2 regions of the Phormidesmis priestleyi ULC007 genome follow, and region 2 is predicted to be linked to the other one. Evidence: riboswitches for the same ligand, from Rfam matches in the RefSeq annotation. Region 2 holds a riboswitch; the other holds the start of a gene.
The links. Region 2 has a riboswitch for cyclic di-AMP ahead of ntrB (nitrate ABC transporter permease). Riboswitches for the same ligand answer to the same signal wherever they lie in the genome.
Positions count from the first base shown of each region.

Region 1 (7,778 bases), on a different contig from region 2:
TGAGCATGGGCATCGAACTCAAGCTAGAACAGGAAGATGTCGTTCGCGCTCAAGATTACCAAAATTTCACTCATAAGTTCGCTGAATCTGACTCTGAGCGAGTTTTGACCTATTTGCTGCTGTCTACGCTCAAGCCTGCTTTTTATAGCACCACGCCAAAATCACACTTTGGTCTGGCGTTAGAGCAGGGCTATACTCACTTTACGTCTCCGGTGCGCCGCTACCCTGATTTGTTGGTGCATCGGGCACTTCACGCGCTGTTTGAAGAAGGACGCGATCGTCGCTCAACTCGCGCCAAAGAAAGCGTCAACCTGCGCCACAGTTCGGCTCACGGTCAAGTCACCTGGAATGTGTTGCCCCCCGAAATTCAGCAGGAGCTAGAAAATCACTTTAGCGCCGTAGTGGTTCATCTGAGTGAGCGAGAAAAACTTGCCCAAGATGCCGAAAACGATTTAGAAGGGCTGAAAAAAGCCGAACTGATGAAAGAACGCACGGGTGAAGTCTTTCACGGTCTGATCACAGGAGTGCAGTCCTACGGTCTGTTTGTGGAGATTGAAGAACTGCTCGTTGAAGGACTGGTGCACGTCAGTTCTCTCAAAGATGATTGGTATGAATTCCGTTCTCGTCAGCAAACGCTGGTGGGGCGCAAAAACCGCAAACAATATCGGTTGGGCGATCGCATCGAAGTTCAAGTGAAGAGCGTCGATTACTATCGTCAGCAAATTGACCTAATTGCCGTCGGTGGTGGCAGCGAAGCGACCGAAGAAGACCTGGCAAATGAAGATGCTCTGCCCGACCAGGAGTTTGAGGGTGAGGAATAACGAAGCCTCTCGTCCCCTAATTTTAGGGATCTCAGGCGCTTCTGGGCTAATCTATGCAGTTCGGGCGCTGAAGTTTTTGCTAGAGGCAGATTACCCGATCGAACTGGTTGCTACCAAATCGACTTATCTCGTGTGGCAAGCCGAAGAAGGCATCCGAATGCCGCCAGAACCGATGCAGCAAGAAAAGTTTTGGCGGCAGCAGTGCGGAGTCGAAGCTGGGGGCAAACTCACCTGCCATCCTTGGGGAGATGTAGGTGCCAACATTGCCAGTGGCTCATTTCGGACGATCGGGATGCTGATTATGCCGTGCAGCATGAGCACCGTGGGCAAGCTAGCGGCGGGACTCAGTTCTGATTTATTAGAACGAGCGGCTGACGTGCAGCTAAAAGAAGGTCGCAAACTGGTGATCGTCCCTCGCGAAACGCCCTTAAGTTTGATTCACCTCCGCAATCTAACGGCGCTTGCAGAAGCCGGAACTCGCATTGTTCCTGCCATTCCTGCCTGGTATCACAACCCCAAAACCATTGAGGACTTAGTTGATTTTGTGGTCGCCCGCGCCTTAGATCAGCTAGACATTGATTGTGTGCCGCTCGATCGCTGGAAAGAAGGATAGGATCAGATTTGAATAAACTTCCTCTTTGTCAAAGATGCCGATCATTCGTCTGATACTACTGCTCGGAATTGCAGCAACTCTGCTCCTCTTTGCGTTGCAAAACTGGACTCCCTCCATGCAGTTAGTATTTTTGGGAATACGATCGCCCGCTTTTCCATTAGCCTTGTGGGTTTTGGGCGCGATCGCGGCAGGCATTCTCACCGCCTTGGTGATTGCGGGGCTTTTCCGCTTGACGGGGTTCACAGCACAGCGACAGGTTCGAGGACGCAAACCCGCATCGTTTGCTCAAAATCCTGCTAATCGCTATGCTTACCAGGCTCCTAAAGAAACCGAACCCGCCCAAACTCGTACCGCTTGGCAAGCAAAGCCGCCATCTGCATCAGTTAAACAAGACGAAGACGGCTCTGATTGGGAAGACGACGCTTCAGATTGGTTTGATGACGAGGCAGACGATCGCCCCAAAAATTGGGAGCCAGACACTCGACGACGAACAGATTATCAGGCAGAGGCTCGATCGGATTCTAGTACCGAAAAACCTGAATCAGTTGTAGACGCTGACTTTCGGGTAATCGTGCCACCTTATCGCAATCTTGACCGAAACCCAACTGAAGACGATTTCGACAAGTAGCCGATTCCATTTGTGTACGGGCATGGCACTGCCGTGCCCATTATTATTGCAAGCAACCGACATTATTAATCCACGATCGACTATCTAGTTTTCGAGGGTAGTCTCCAAATTCTTTCCAGGCTTTCAACTTTATTGCGCTGGAGAACTTTGCGGTAACTACGATGCTGTTTATAGACCGCGCATCCTAATACAGGCGTTCCGAGTAGGAAAATTGCTAGCACTCCTAAAAAAACTTGCTGGCTTGCAGCATCGCTATTATCCGTCTGCGGCTGGCTATCTTGATTTAAATTGGGTTGTCCAACTGAGGCTATAGCTTCTTGGGCAGGAATAGTTGCGATCGCTCTTGTCGTAGTCATGGAAAGTCCGAGGCTGAGAAAAGAGATAACAAGTAAACGCGAAATCATGATCGCTCTCCGACTGATCTTTGGTTTTCCACAAACTAGCCTGGATAAGTTAAGAAATCATCACTGGAATTCAGTATTTATTGCTACTTTATGAGCTTAATTTTTGATTAAAGTTTCTTAATTTTCGTGAATACAGATTTTGCCAAACTTCATCCCAGCGAAACCGCTTAACGCTAGTGTGGAGATGGAAGTCTAGTCAGGTTAATTAGGAGCATTTCTTGTTAAAAGGCGTTAATCTTTACCTCATCGGCATGATGGGAGCCGGGAAGACCACGATCGGGCGCTTGCTAGCACAGCACCTTAGCTACCGATTTTTTGACACCGATGCCGTGATTGAGCAAGCAGCTACACAAACCATTACACAAATTTTTGCTGAATCTGGAGAAGCCGCTTTTCGGCAGCTAGAGACTCAGGTTTTAGCTCAGTTATCGCCCTACACTCAACTCGTGATCGCTACGGGTGGCGGAATTGTTCTCAAGCGCGAAAACTGGAGCTATTTAAGACACGGGGTTGTAGTGTGGCTTGACGTTCCGATCGAGCAACTGCATCAACGTCTTCAGCAGGATACAAGCCGTCCAATTCTTCAAGATCAAAAGGCCAATCTCAAGGAAAAACTGCAAGCACTCTCAGACCAACGCCAGTCACTCTATGCTCAAGCAGATTTGCGGATTACCGTGATGCCTGACGAGTCAGCTACCCAGGTTGCTGCAAGAGTTATGGACGCGATCGCTCAAAAATGTCAGGAAAAATCACAGATCAACGAGCGCCTCAGACTGATGAATCAAGAGACTCCTTATCAGATCGAACCTTAGAAAATCAGCGAACCGAAGGCAGTGTGAATTCGGGAGAGCTACCTAAATCCACCAAATTGGGGAACCTCAAGCCAAAGTTTTCGGTTCAAAGTCCCTCAGAATGGGGGATTTAGGGGGTAGAAGCCGCGACGTGACGAAGCGAAAAAACTTGTCGAACTGACGCTAAATCACATCATCATCTAACGCGGAAGGAATGCCCAACACAGTGCAGGGAAACGCTTTTCCTAATTGCTGCACTAAAGGATGCTGGGCAGATTCACAGCCCAAAATTAGCAAAGATGCTGATTCAGCTTGAACGACGCTCCTTAACTCTTCGTCAACCGAGCCAAAGCGAAGATGAGTTTTAAGAGAACCGCGCCACTCATCGGCTAAACAGCGAGCTTGCCAGAGAATCCGATCGGCGCGTTCAAACACATCTGCCATGCCCATCTCAAGATTAGAACTGCCTTGCTCATTAAAGTCGGGCAACTCTGCCAGTGCTGTTCCGGGACGAACGAGATCGTTAGAAGCCAGACAAAGGCGGTCAAGCGAGTCTTGCGGGTCTCGTGCCCATCGCTGCATTGAATCGATCGTGCCAGCAAAAGCAGATCGCTTCTGACTCGATCGGTTATCGACAACATAGACCACTTGAACAGTGACCTGTTTTCCGGTTGCTAACCGGGTTTGGTGAGCAATCCATAATGTCAGGTCGAGCGCGGTTTGACTGCGGGGAGAACTCGAATAACCCACAACCAAATTAATTTCTTGATCAGAACTGGTCTGGAGCAAGTGTGCCTGTGGTAAAAGCACCATTTTATTCACTAAGTCACTGCGACCTAGCGTGCTTTGAAGACGCACCAGCATGGATAGGATATTCACGGTAAAAACCTCTCAGGATCAGGGTTTGCGAGAGGTGGGTCAGGGTTTTTGCCCCTAGCGGTTCTTGAGTAAGCGACGCTAGGAAATCAACCAGGAGACCCCAATGACTGCTGCTCATAAAAGCGCGAGCCTTGGGCACTCCTCCCATTGCCGACGGAGTTAGCTGACGGGCTAAGACTGGAAGGTGTCTCTCTCAAGCTCTCTGAGATTCGCCCCAAAATAAGGTTGGTTCCTCCGCTTTGAATGGAATAATCGACCCGATTAAACAGGTCAACCTTGCATTCAGATTAGGCTACCCACTCGAATGACGTACACAACTGTGAAATTACCAGCTAGTATAGACTGGCACAAAACTCTTCAGTGACTAATCTACGATAGCTGATTCGTAAATCTCTGATACTTTGAAGACAAAATCACAGGTGAATTTGGTTTGTCATCGATCTTTGACCAATCTAACAAACTCCAGAATTATAACAGTATCGATTAGCTCTCTGGACGTTCCCTTAGAAATGTATATGAAATCACAAAAATAGTTTCTAACTAGCACTTCTAGCAGAGGGTTGACGAAGCACTCAAGTTTGATATCTCTCTAAAGATAGAATTTGTAACTTCAATTTCTTATAGTTTTAATAAAGCTGTGCAGAGTCTCGCACCTTTAGTGAGTTTAAGAGACTCTACATAAATTTTTGTAGATTAACAGAGTTGAGAATCGGCAGTGGTTTCTAACATTTTCTTATACAGACGGGTCGTTCTTGCGGATCTTTGAAACTTACCTAGAAGTTCTAGATAGGCAAAGGGAATCACGATCGGCCAAAAGAGTGTTGCGATCGCAATCACCACGATCGAAAGGCGCTTTTCACTTTTGGTTAGACTTAAATCTTCCCGAAAGAAACCGAGCCAATTTATGAACAAAATCGGCATTAAGAGACTGTAAAAGGCGACGAATAATAGTAAGAGTGGCTGCATTGCAACAACGCTCCTTGATAAACTTTTTGACTCACTGAGGGTGCACGTTTTTCTAGCTGGTGGTCTTCTAGCTCATAAATCCAGCCCGAACCTGAGCCGAAACGCTCTCTCTATCAAACCAGTCATTAGGTAGGATTCCATGAGCGTGAATACCGAAGCAGCAGGGACGATGTTTCAGGAACAAGTAGTTCTACGTACCGATCAAGGGGATCTGTAGCTGTGGGCTGCACCCAAAAACAAGCTCTGCTCGGTCTGTTCGGAGACTTACAAAGACAAAGCTTTAGCTCCTCATTATTTACAGTACATCTGCATTTTAACTTGCTCTAAAATCTCCTAATTAGAGAAAATAATGCTGCAAGAGTGCTTAACTTTACTATCTAATCCTGGGATCAGCCGTCAGTCGTCTAGCCATTGGAAGAGTGAAGTGTGACAGATGACCTATGCCTTGTTAAACAATAACCACACTCCAGCTAAGGCAACGGCAACGCCCAAAACGGCTCTGAGACTGACTTTTTCACCCATCCATAGCGCGATCGGCAGAATAAAAAGCGGGCTGGTATTAGTGAGTGCTTGTGCCACTCCGGTGGCTGCATATTTGAGAGAGATCTGCTGTAACCAAATTCCTAAGTAAGTGCTGATGAAGGCAGTTCCGGCAACAGTGACGAACAAGCGCTGAGATGACAGAGGTTTAAATAGTTTCTCTCTGGGCGGCCGAATGAAGACCCACATCAGTAGCACGATCGTGCCTCCTATCAGCCGAATTAGCGTACTCAAAAGTGGATCGATGTCAGTTCCACTTAAAGCGGCTCTTGAAAGCACTGCCCCGATCGATTGCCCCAGTGCGGCCAGAAAACCAAACCCAAGACCTCGCAGGGGACGGAAATGAGTTTGAGCAGATTCAGGAACCCGTTCAGCCACTACCCAAAACACGCCAGTTAGGGTAAGTCCGATTCCCCACCAGGCAACTGAGGAGAGATGTTCTTGCAAAAATAGCATTGCGAGCAAGGCAGACAGCGAAGGCGCTAGCGTTTCGAGTAACAGCGTTCGTCTCGCCCCGATGCAGTTAAGCGCATTAAAGTAAGCCGTGTCTCCGAAGCCAATTCCTAAGATTCCGCTTAGGAGCAACAGACCCCAATGGGACGCGCTAATCGAGGGTATGAGTTGCCCACGCAAAAGCAGCGTCAAGACAATGAGGACGATCGCAATCCATCCCTTTGTCAAGTTAAGAATTAGGGGAGAAAGTTGCCGTCCGACTTTGCTGTAAATCACAGAAGCACTTGCCCAGATCAGGGCAGCACTAAGAGCCGCAAACTCTCCTTTGAATAGGAAGATGAACGAAAAAAAATCGAGAGGCATGAGCGACGATCGCGATTCACAAAAGTCAACCCTAACGCCTTTTATCTCAGTCGCTAAAGCAGTTGGGTAGTTGGTTGGAGGACTACGATCGAGTTAGCGTAAAAAGTTTTAGCGGTGAGATTACAGAAATGTTTAGATCATGGCTGTTTTGCATCCCGACCGCTAGAGTAAAAAGTGATTCAAACCGCAATAACATTCCAGGAGCGAATGCATGGCACACGCACAGCAAGGTGACAAAGTTCGAGTTCACTATACAGGCAAGTTAGATGATGGCACCGTGTTTGATTCGTCTACTGAGGGCGAACCCTTAGAGTTTACGATCGGAGAAGGAAATATTATTCCCGGTTTTGAGATAGCCGTGGTGGGAATGAGTCCGGGTGATTCTAAAACAGAGACGATTCCGATCGAGCAGGCTTACGGCCCACATCGAGAAGAAATGGTGCTGGTGGTCGATCGTGCCCAAATGCCAGCCGAGTTAGCCCCAGAAGTGGGGCAACAACTCCAAATTCAGCAGCCTTCAGGGGAAGCAATTCCAGTTGTGATTACAGACATTTCTGACTCAGAAGTTACACTCGATGCCAATCACCCTCTGGCTGGAGAAGATTTAGTCTTTGAAATTCAACTGGTTGAGATTGCTTGACATCCAGGCTTATGCAACTTTAACGAGGCTTTGCAGGTCGTGATCTACGAAACCGCAAAGCCAATTTTTTTAACAAATTTCCGTAATTGATTTATATCAAACTGAAGACGATCGCTAGACAGAAACTCGTTTATATTGCTTTCTGTAACAGATAAGGATCAGCAAAGATTGTTGTATTCTTGGGTGATCTTACTCATCTGCTATGGGGTATGCTACACAAGGATTTGACAGGCTCAGACCCCAGATCTTAGCTGCCCGATAGCCTCTCGACGTTTGACAAGGCTGCTTGTGCATGGTTTCTATCTATATGGATTCGTTAATCGTTAAAAAATTATGAGGAAGGGACTGCTGCACAAGCCCATCGTTGTTTTTGGTTCTATTGTTGACAAGGTTATCTTCACCCATGTGGTAGTGATCGGGTTGCCGACTATCGTCTACTACTGCATCTTGAAGGGTGGATGGAACTTGCTCCCCCTACACCTCCTCATCCCGATTCTCTATTTTGTGACTTCGGTGGTGGTGATTGGTGAGGCAATGTCAACGGCGATCGCCTACTCGTCTCCGCGCAAACAAAAGCCCAAACTAGGGGTACTGCAACGTTTTTTGCGGATGCCGCGCACTTACGCAATGCAAAGGAATGACCTATCTGAGCCAAATCGTCCGCTACCGAAATGCTCGCT
Region 1 is NZ_PVWG01000013.1:77,604-85,381, reverse strand. It holds gene C7B65_RS13405 (ribonuclease R family protein) at 1-821, shown strand, start outside; gene C7B65_RS13400 (flavin prenyltransferase UbiX) at 811-1,434, shown strand; gene C7B65_RS13395 (hypothetical protein) at 1,550-2,062, shown strand; gene C7B65_RS13390 (hypothetical protein) at 2,143-2,466, opposite strand; gene C7B65_RS13385 (shikimate kinase) at 2,685-3,278, shown strand; gene C7B65_RS13380 (universal stress protein) at 3,441-4,136, opposite strand; cyclic di-AMP (ydaO/yuaA leader) riboswitch at 4,273-4,404, opposite strand; gene C7B65_RS13375 (hypothetical protein) at 4,830-5,102, opposite strand; gene C7B65_RS13370 (DMT family transporter) at 5,541-6,458, opposite strand; partial or broken gene C7B65_RS13365 (FKBP-type peptidyl-prolyl cis-trans isomerase) at 6,691-7,098, shown strand; gene C7B65_RS13360 (glycosyltransferase family 2 protein) at 7,432-7,778, shown strand, end outside.
Region 1: linked by a shared signal. The riboswitch ahead of C7B65_RS13380 (universal stress protein) and the one ahead of ntrB (nitrate ABC transporter permease) in region 2 are both predicted to bind cyclic di-AMP.

Region 2 (7,778 bases):
AGACGACAGATGGATATGTGATCACTGAGTCGGGTCAGATCGATAACTTTGCAGTGGAACCCCCAATGTATTACGAGAAGGATGGACAGCGGGTCGAGATCAAAGAATAATCTAGGAGATCTCCAGAAGAGAAAATTTCTAAGGAATGCGGATTGAGTAAGGACTGGATTTACCCTCACCCCAACCCTCTCCCCAAGGATAGGGAGCAAGAGTCTAGAGGCTCCTGCTCTCCTTGAGAAGACGGGCTAGGCGAGGGCTTTGCCCCACTTCGTGAGGGTGGCAGACAGCTAAAACAAGGTTTCAAAAAGACCAGGAGCGTGCCAGAGAAGATAAGCGATCATGGCACAGACGATCGTAATCAGCAACGTCACCCCATACGCGATGCACATCAATAAGCCGTCTGACTCTAACATCGCAACGACTAATAACAAAATCCCGATGGTGGGGAATGGATTGGTAAACGGAATCGGCGCAATTAGCAAAATCGCTAACCACGTAATACACAACCCATTAAATTGCCAGATATAAGGGTTTGAAGCAACGCGAGTCAGACGCGGACGAGTGATTTTTTCAAGAATTTTAGTCACCCGTTTGACATTTTGCAACAGTTGTTTGGCAAACGCTTGAGGAAACTGAAATCGAGCCACTTTTTTAGGGAGCCACGGCGATCGCCGCCCTAATGCCATTTGCATTCCCAATAAAACGCAGCCTGCGCCAGGAATGCCCGTCAGTCCAGGTGGCACGGGAAACAAAAAAGGCAGCACCAGCAACCCAATCACCAAACTAAAGCCCCGTTCTGAAGTCTCTGACAAAATCGCACCCAGGGTCAACGGTTGCTCAGAGATGCGTTTTAGCAAAGATTCGATATCTTGGGAGAAGCGCAGGTGCATGATGGGGAAACCGGGATCAGGAGGAGTTAGCAACTATCGTAGCTTTTACGTTTGAGACCCTAGAAATTCTTCACCTTTCAGAGTCATTTTTCCGGCTTCCCCGAATCTTCGATCGCTGCTTAGTCTTCTCCACCAAAGTGAGCATCGAGAAAATTGAGCGCGTGATTTCGCAACTCATAATAGTCAGGAGACTGACGGAGTTGGGCCCGATCGCGCGGGTGTGGAAACGGCACGTCTAAGATTTCACCGATCGTGGCGGCGGGCCCGTTGGTCATTAAAACGATGCGATCGGACATATAGATTGCTTCGTCTACATCGTGAGTAATCATCATCACAGCTTGACGATGGCTCTCCCAAATCTCTAAAACTTGACGCTGAAGCTTGCCGCGAGTCAGAGCATCTAAGGCTCCAAAAGGTTCGTCCATCAGCAGCATTTTGGGGCGGATTGATAACGCACGAGCGATGCCGACGCGCTGTTTCATCCCGCCCGAAATTTCATCGGGATATTTGTCTGCGGCGGCGGTTAAATTCACCATTGCAATGTGTTCGTTGACGAGTTCTTTTTTCTCGACGGGCGAGAGATGGGTCAGCACTTCGTCTACGGCGAGTCGAATGTTTTGCCGCACCGTTAGCCAGGGCAGCAGCGAATATTGTTGAAACACCATCATCCGATCGCAGCCAGGTTTGCGAATTTCTTGGCCTTGTAGTCGGACAGAACCAGAGGTGGCTTTTTCTAACCCTGCCACAATTCTCAGCAAGGTAGACTTTCCGCAACCAGAGTGACCGATGACTGAGATATATTCAGTTTCGGCGATCGTTAAATCAATGCCTTTCAGCACCAGCGACTCTCGACCATTTTCAGCTTTAAACGATTTGTGCAGGTTCTCAACCTTCAGAAATTCAGACTGATTAAAGTGAGAATGTGACACGTTCATAGCGGTTGATTCAATCATGACAAAACTCCCAAACTAAGGTTAAGACAAATAGAATTGAGTGGGTCGATCGGCACGAATTTCAAAGCTGTTGAGATAGCCCACTGGATCGCTGGGATCAAATGCCTTTTTGTCGATAAACACGTCAGCAGGTTCGACTTTAAAATCGTCGGCAGGACAAGCGATGCCCAGATCTGCGGCAACGTCTCGGTAGAGGTCAGTTTTCCAGGCTTTTTGGGCAATCTCTTCGGCGTTTTTAGGAATCTCTTTAATCTGTCCCCAACGAGCCGCTTGCGTCATCAACCAAACGCTGTGAGATCGCCACATAAAGGTCGAATGAGCATTTGCCACTTCGGGAATATTGGGCGGAATGTCAAAAAATATCGTCGTGTCAGCCGCTTGTACTGTGCGATCTTTGCCGTCGAACCCGCCGTAATTGTAGTCACCGACGATCGCGGGTCGTGTCAGTTTGGGTTTGGCTCCGGTAAACGATCGGGTAGAAATAATCCGGGTGACTTCCTCACGGTTTTGCGGATCACTGCAATAGCGACAGGCTTCGATCATGGCTTTGAGCAGCGATCGATACGTTTTAGGATTCTGATCAATAAATGACTGCATCACGCCGAGGAGTCGATCGGGGTGCCCTGCCCAGATCTCTTTGCCCTGAGCAAAGGTGAACCCGACTCCTTCATTGCCTGTGATGGCTCGTGTGTTCCAGGGTTCAGCGACCATGTATGCCTGCATCGCCCCGATTCGCACGTTGACCAGCATCTGAGGCGGCGGAACGATAATCACCCGAAATTCTTTGAGCGGATCGACCCCCGTTGCCGCAACCAGATAGCGAACAAAATATTCGTAAATAGCAGAACTCAGCACCACTGCCCAGACTCGTTTTTCAGGCGGCAGATTGTCAAAATAGCGGCGAAAGTCTTGCCCAAACGCCGCTAAGTCACCGTTATATTCAAACCAGGGGCGCAGTCCAGCATCCCACATGGCTTTGTTCATGGTCATCGCGTTGCCGTGGCGGTGGATGGTCATCGCTGCACAAAGAGGCGCGTGACGTGCGCCTTCTGCCCCCATACGGGCGTTGGTAACGGCTCCTGAGACGACCGGGGAGGCATCTAATCGCCCAAAGATGATGCCGTCGCGAGAAGTTGCCCAGCTTGCCTCGCGGCTGAGGCTCACGGTTAGCCCATATTTACGAAAGAAGCCTTTTTCCCAAGCAACGGCAAACGGGGCACAGTCGTTGACGGGCACATAACCGATCGTCAGATTTGGCTTTTCTAAACTCTCTGGCTTGACAACCTGCGCGATCGCCATCGCTGATTCCGAGAGGTATTGAGGTGCTCGATTGGCATTAATTGCACAAGAGGAAAGCGCAAACCCTCCGGCACTTCCTCCCATTTGCTGGAGAAATTTTCGGCGCGTCCAGATATTTGTCATAGTGGTTGGGAGAATGATTGCTAGATTGATCGCCGTCTGCGAGTTACGATCGTTTCTAATTGCCCGATCGCAAAGTCTAAAAACAGTCCGGTTAACCCGATCACAAACACGGCTAAAAAGACAGAACTCAGATTTAAGCGGCTCCACTCATCCCAAACAAAAAAGCCGATACCCACGCCTCCGGTCAGCATTTCTACGGCAACGATCACAAGCCATGCAACGCCTAAACTAATTCGCAATCCGGTAAAAATATAGGGCAGACTCGCTGGGAGAATTATTTTGATCATCTGCCTCCAACGAGGCATTCCTAACATTTGCGACACTTCAAGATAATCTTTGGGAACACTGGAAACGCCTAACGCAGTATTAATAATGGTTGCCCAAAGTGACGTAATGAAGATCACAAAAATAGCAGAGGGATCAGCCAGATTAAAGATGGCCAGCGAAATTGGCAGCCACGCTAACGGTGATACGGGCTTAAAAATCTGAATCACTGGATTTAACGCCATCATCGCTTTTTTAGACATCCCAATTAAGAACCCGATCGGAATAGCAACCAGTGCGCCGAGTGAAAACCCAATTAATACGCGACGTAAACTTGCCAGCAGTAGCCAACCAATGCCTAAATCACCGGGGCCTCGACGATAAAACGGATGCAGAATGAAGTCTAAATTTGCGATCAACGCTTCGGGTGGGGTGGGCATCACGTCATGGTTAAAGCTTGCCACCACCCACCAGACTGCAATCACCCCTAAAAAGCCCAAAATCGGCAGGACAACAGCATCCCGTGAGATCACAGGACGCATCTTTTGCCAAGTCGTCTGACCTGCGATCGCCAAAATCGCAGCCAAGTTTAGCTGAAGAATCATATCAATGCCCCAAACAACTGAGTGAAACGGGAAGAGGCACTGATGAGTCTAAAGCACTAAAATGCTGACTCTTCAGCCCTCTCTCAATGCTGACGGAGTTAGCTGACGGGCGAGGGCTGAGAGATGCCCCTCTTCGGGTTGTTCAAATCGTTGAATTCACGAAGATAAGCCCCAATAATTTGGTTCCTCCGCTTCAGGAGTCTGAGTGGAGTTAACCACCCAAATTGCTGAATTAAGCTGACTTACTGATCTGACTTTTTACAAAATGTAGCACTGAATAAAGCGATCGACAATCTTTCTTCCGATCGAGCCGATTTCCGATCGCACTCACGCAATTTTATGGATGGTTAACCTCAGTTTCACTCAATAGATAAGTCGGCAATCCATCAATGCTGACTTGATTTTTTTCTTGCCAATATTGCTTGAGTCCGTCTTCACCTTTCTTTTCAGCCCAACGAATCATCGTTTCTCGTTCTCCTTGATACTCATAAAGTGGCACGCCATGACCGCAAGAAGTCTGTGCCGACTCAATCCTTAACTTGATGATTTGCCGTGCGCCTGGAGTCGGGAGAAACCAGCGATCGAGCCTTCCCCATTCAGCATCTCTCGGACGAATCACAGTGCCCTGCCCATAGAGACGCAAAATCAAAGGCTGTTGCGTGAAACTGCAAAACATGATCGTCATCCGGCCATTTTCGATCAGATGGGCGCTGGTTTCGTTGCCGCTTCCAGTTAGGTCGAGATAGGCGACGGTGTGAGAGTCGAGACAGCGAAAGGTATCGATGCCTTTAGGTGAAAGGTTTACACGCCCATGAATTGGAGCAGATGCTGTAAAAAACATCTGCTGTTCAGCGATAAATTTTTGAAGCGGTTCGGTGAGTTCGGTATAAAACTTTGCCACAGCTATGGAAAATGAGAGGGTAGATCGATCAGACAAGTGAGTGAAGTTAAAACATTTAATTTCGCTCACTTACCCAATCTACCTTCAACTCTCCGTTACTTGATGTCCTGTTGCCGTGATCAATTGCTTAAAGGTTTCTTCAGAGGCCTTTGCTTCGATCGTCACCGTTTTGTTAGCAACATCAATATCGACTTTGGCATCCGGTTCAGTCGTCAAAATAGTTTCTTTAATTTCTTTTGCAATAGCAGGATTATCAAGGGTTGGAATATGTAGTTTTAACGCCATTAGACTTACCGTAAATAATCTTCTATTGTGAGTCCTCTTGCTAAATTTGATGCCCCGTCTTGAGATAGATTTCCGATCGTAAACTTTTCCGGATGGGGAATTCATAGGGTTGTAGTAAGCAAATCATCAATATTTGATGAGAAACCGCATAAACAACCACACTGAAACCTACTTTAAAGACAGTGCAGTCAGGAGAGATTAATCATGAATATGAGGTCGCTCAGTCGTAGCGTAATCATGGGTAGCCTGTTAGGGGTTGTGTGGATGATGCCCGCCTCAGCCCAACAAGCCATGCTGACCCGTGGCGAAGTCTACAAGCTGATCAACAATGTGCAACTGCTGCTCAACAATCGATCGCCCCGTGCTGCGAGAGTTTCAGATGTGATGGTGCCGCAAGATGCGCTTCGCACGGCGAGTCGATCGAAAGCCGAATTGCTGTTTAACGAAGGCTCTCTGGCTCGAATCGGCTCAAACGCAGTTTTTCGCTTTATTCCAGGGCTGCGGGGCTTTCAGCTTAGAAATGGGACGGCGCTGATCATGAGTCCGCCGACGACGGCATCGACCCGCATCGAAACGCTAGAAGGTCAGGCAGTGGCTGAGATTCCGGCTAGCTCACCGCCAGGCTCGGCCGCCACAAATGTGTTAAGTCTGGCGATGGTCATTCAAGTCGATGGCGTGACGCAAAAAACGGACTTCTATAACCTCACCAGCACGCCGATCAAAATCTTGGACTCTAAAGGCAATTTTCTGTTTATCAACGGCGGACAAACCGTATCCGTTCTCAAAGGCACATTAGGAGAGGTCAAAACCTTTGACTTACGGACGTTTTATAAAACGAGTGGGTTAGCCTTGGGCTTAGGGCCAGGACAAGAACCGATCGTGCTCCAAGAAGCACCCCCTGTTCAGCAGACCTTAAAAGCCGTCAGAACAGCAACCCTGGCAACTCTAGATTTGCAAACCAAAGCGATCGAAGGACTCTGCACCCTCAATGCCAGAGGAGGGGATAGCACTCTAGCAACCAATTGCATTACCACCGATTCAGACGATCCGCTTCGAGGATATCTCGATCGTCGTGATGTGGTGACTCCGGTGCCCGATCGTCCCATTCCCACACCTCCCCCGCCAACGCCGCCGATCGTGCCGCCAACACCGCCGATTGTGACACCGCCACCTGTTCCGCAAACACCACCGATTGTGACAGTGCCGACAAATCCTAACACGCCACCTGCCAATAATAATCAACCGCCACCAGTCACAAATCAGCCGCCCGTAGTTCGCTAATTGGGATAACCATTCAACTTTATTTATCTACCCGGATGATTGATTATGCGTGTTTCCTCGATCGCTCTTTGTGTGTTCGCGATGTTTGGCAGTTGTGAGTTTTCCTCGATCGCTCAGGCTGCCCCAGATTTAATGGTGCCAACCCGTCCACTTCCAGCCAATCCAGATCCGTCAGCATTTCCATCAGACTTGACATCGCCTGAATCGGACATCAAACCACTTGACCCAGAAGACACCCAATCAGAAGTCGGTGAGATTCGGATTCTTGAGCGCCCGGCAGTGGCGGAGCGTCGTCAGCCTGATGTGCAGCTACTGTTGCGGTCTTCAGTGTTTTCTAGCTCTAACATTACATCCCTCAGCGCGTTTAGCCCCAGCGACACGGTGTTTATCAATAGCGGATTGCTGTTAGCTACCCCAAAACTGGGTGAAACGACTCGCCTGATTGCGTCTGCTGGTGGCGGCTTGGTACGGTTTGCCAATCAGGGCGACTCGAACTACAACCTGCTGAATTTTAATGTGGCAGTTCAGCAGCGAATCGCACCTGGAACTTATGGTCAACTGGGCTGGGTGCAAGAAAATCTCTATCGCGCAGACAGTGGCGATCGGCTCTTGCAAGACAATTCTGTCCAGTTTATTTTGGGTCGCCAAGATCAGCTTGGGCAACAGTTACGGCTCGATTCGTTTTATGAGTTGAGAGCTAGTTTTACCAACCCTGATGATCAAAATCGCGTCGCGAATACGTTGGGCGCTCGACTGCGATATGACATTACGCCCAAACTGCAAGGTGCATTAGACTATCGACTCACTTTTAAGAATTTTACTCAGGTCGATCGCGCTGACACCGAGCATCAGATCAGTGCGTTGGCAATCTACAACATTAACCCTGACGTGTTTGTTGCGGGTAACGTGTCTTATTTGTTTGGGCGGTCTTCGAGTGCGGCGATCGACCTTGACAATCTCTCGATCGGCATTAGTCTCGGCTGGAACGTGCCCCTATTTTGAACTGTTTTATTAGGTTAGGGCACAGCAAGCCATGCCCCTACGGGATTTCTATACCCGTGAACTAAACCTCGACGGGCATTTTCTCTTCAGTGGTGACTTGCATCTTCTCTTCGGGGGGCTGTCGTACCGCCTCTCGATGCGTGATCAATCGTGCGCCTCGGTGGCGAGTGAAATA
Region 2 is NZ_PVWG01000007.1:103,494-111,271, reverse strand. It holds gene C7B65_RS08855 (hypothetical protein) at 1-110, shown strand, start outside; gene C7B65_RS08850 (exopolysaccharide biosynthesis protein) at 288-923, opposite strand; gene C7B65_RS08845 (ABC transporter ATP-binding protein) at 1,010-1,843, opposite strand; gene C7B65_RS08840 (ABC transporter substrate-binding protein) at 1,865-3,265, opposite strand; gene ntrB (nitrate ABC transporter permease) at 3,286-4,134, opposite strand; cyclic di-AMP (ydaO/yuaA leader) riboswitch at 4,208-4,383, opposite strand; gene C7B65_RS08830 (pyridoxamine 5'-phosphate oxidase family protein) at 4,472-5,035, opposite strand; gene C7B65_RS08825 (cation transporter) at 5,120-5,320, opposite strand; gene C7B65_RS27365 (FecR family protein) at 5,525-6,601, shown strand; gene C7B65_RS08815 (outer membrane beta-barrel protein) at 6,647-7,603, shown strand; gene C7B65_RS08810 (NAD(P)/FAD-dependent oxidoreductase) at 7,665-7,778, opposite strand, start outside.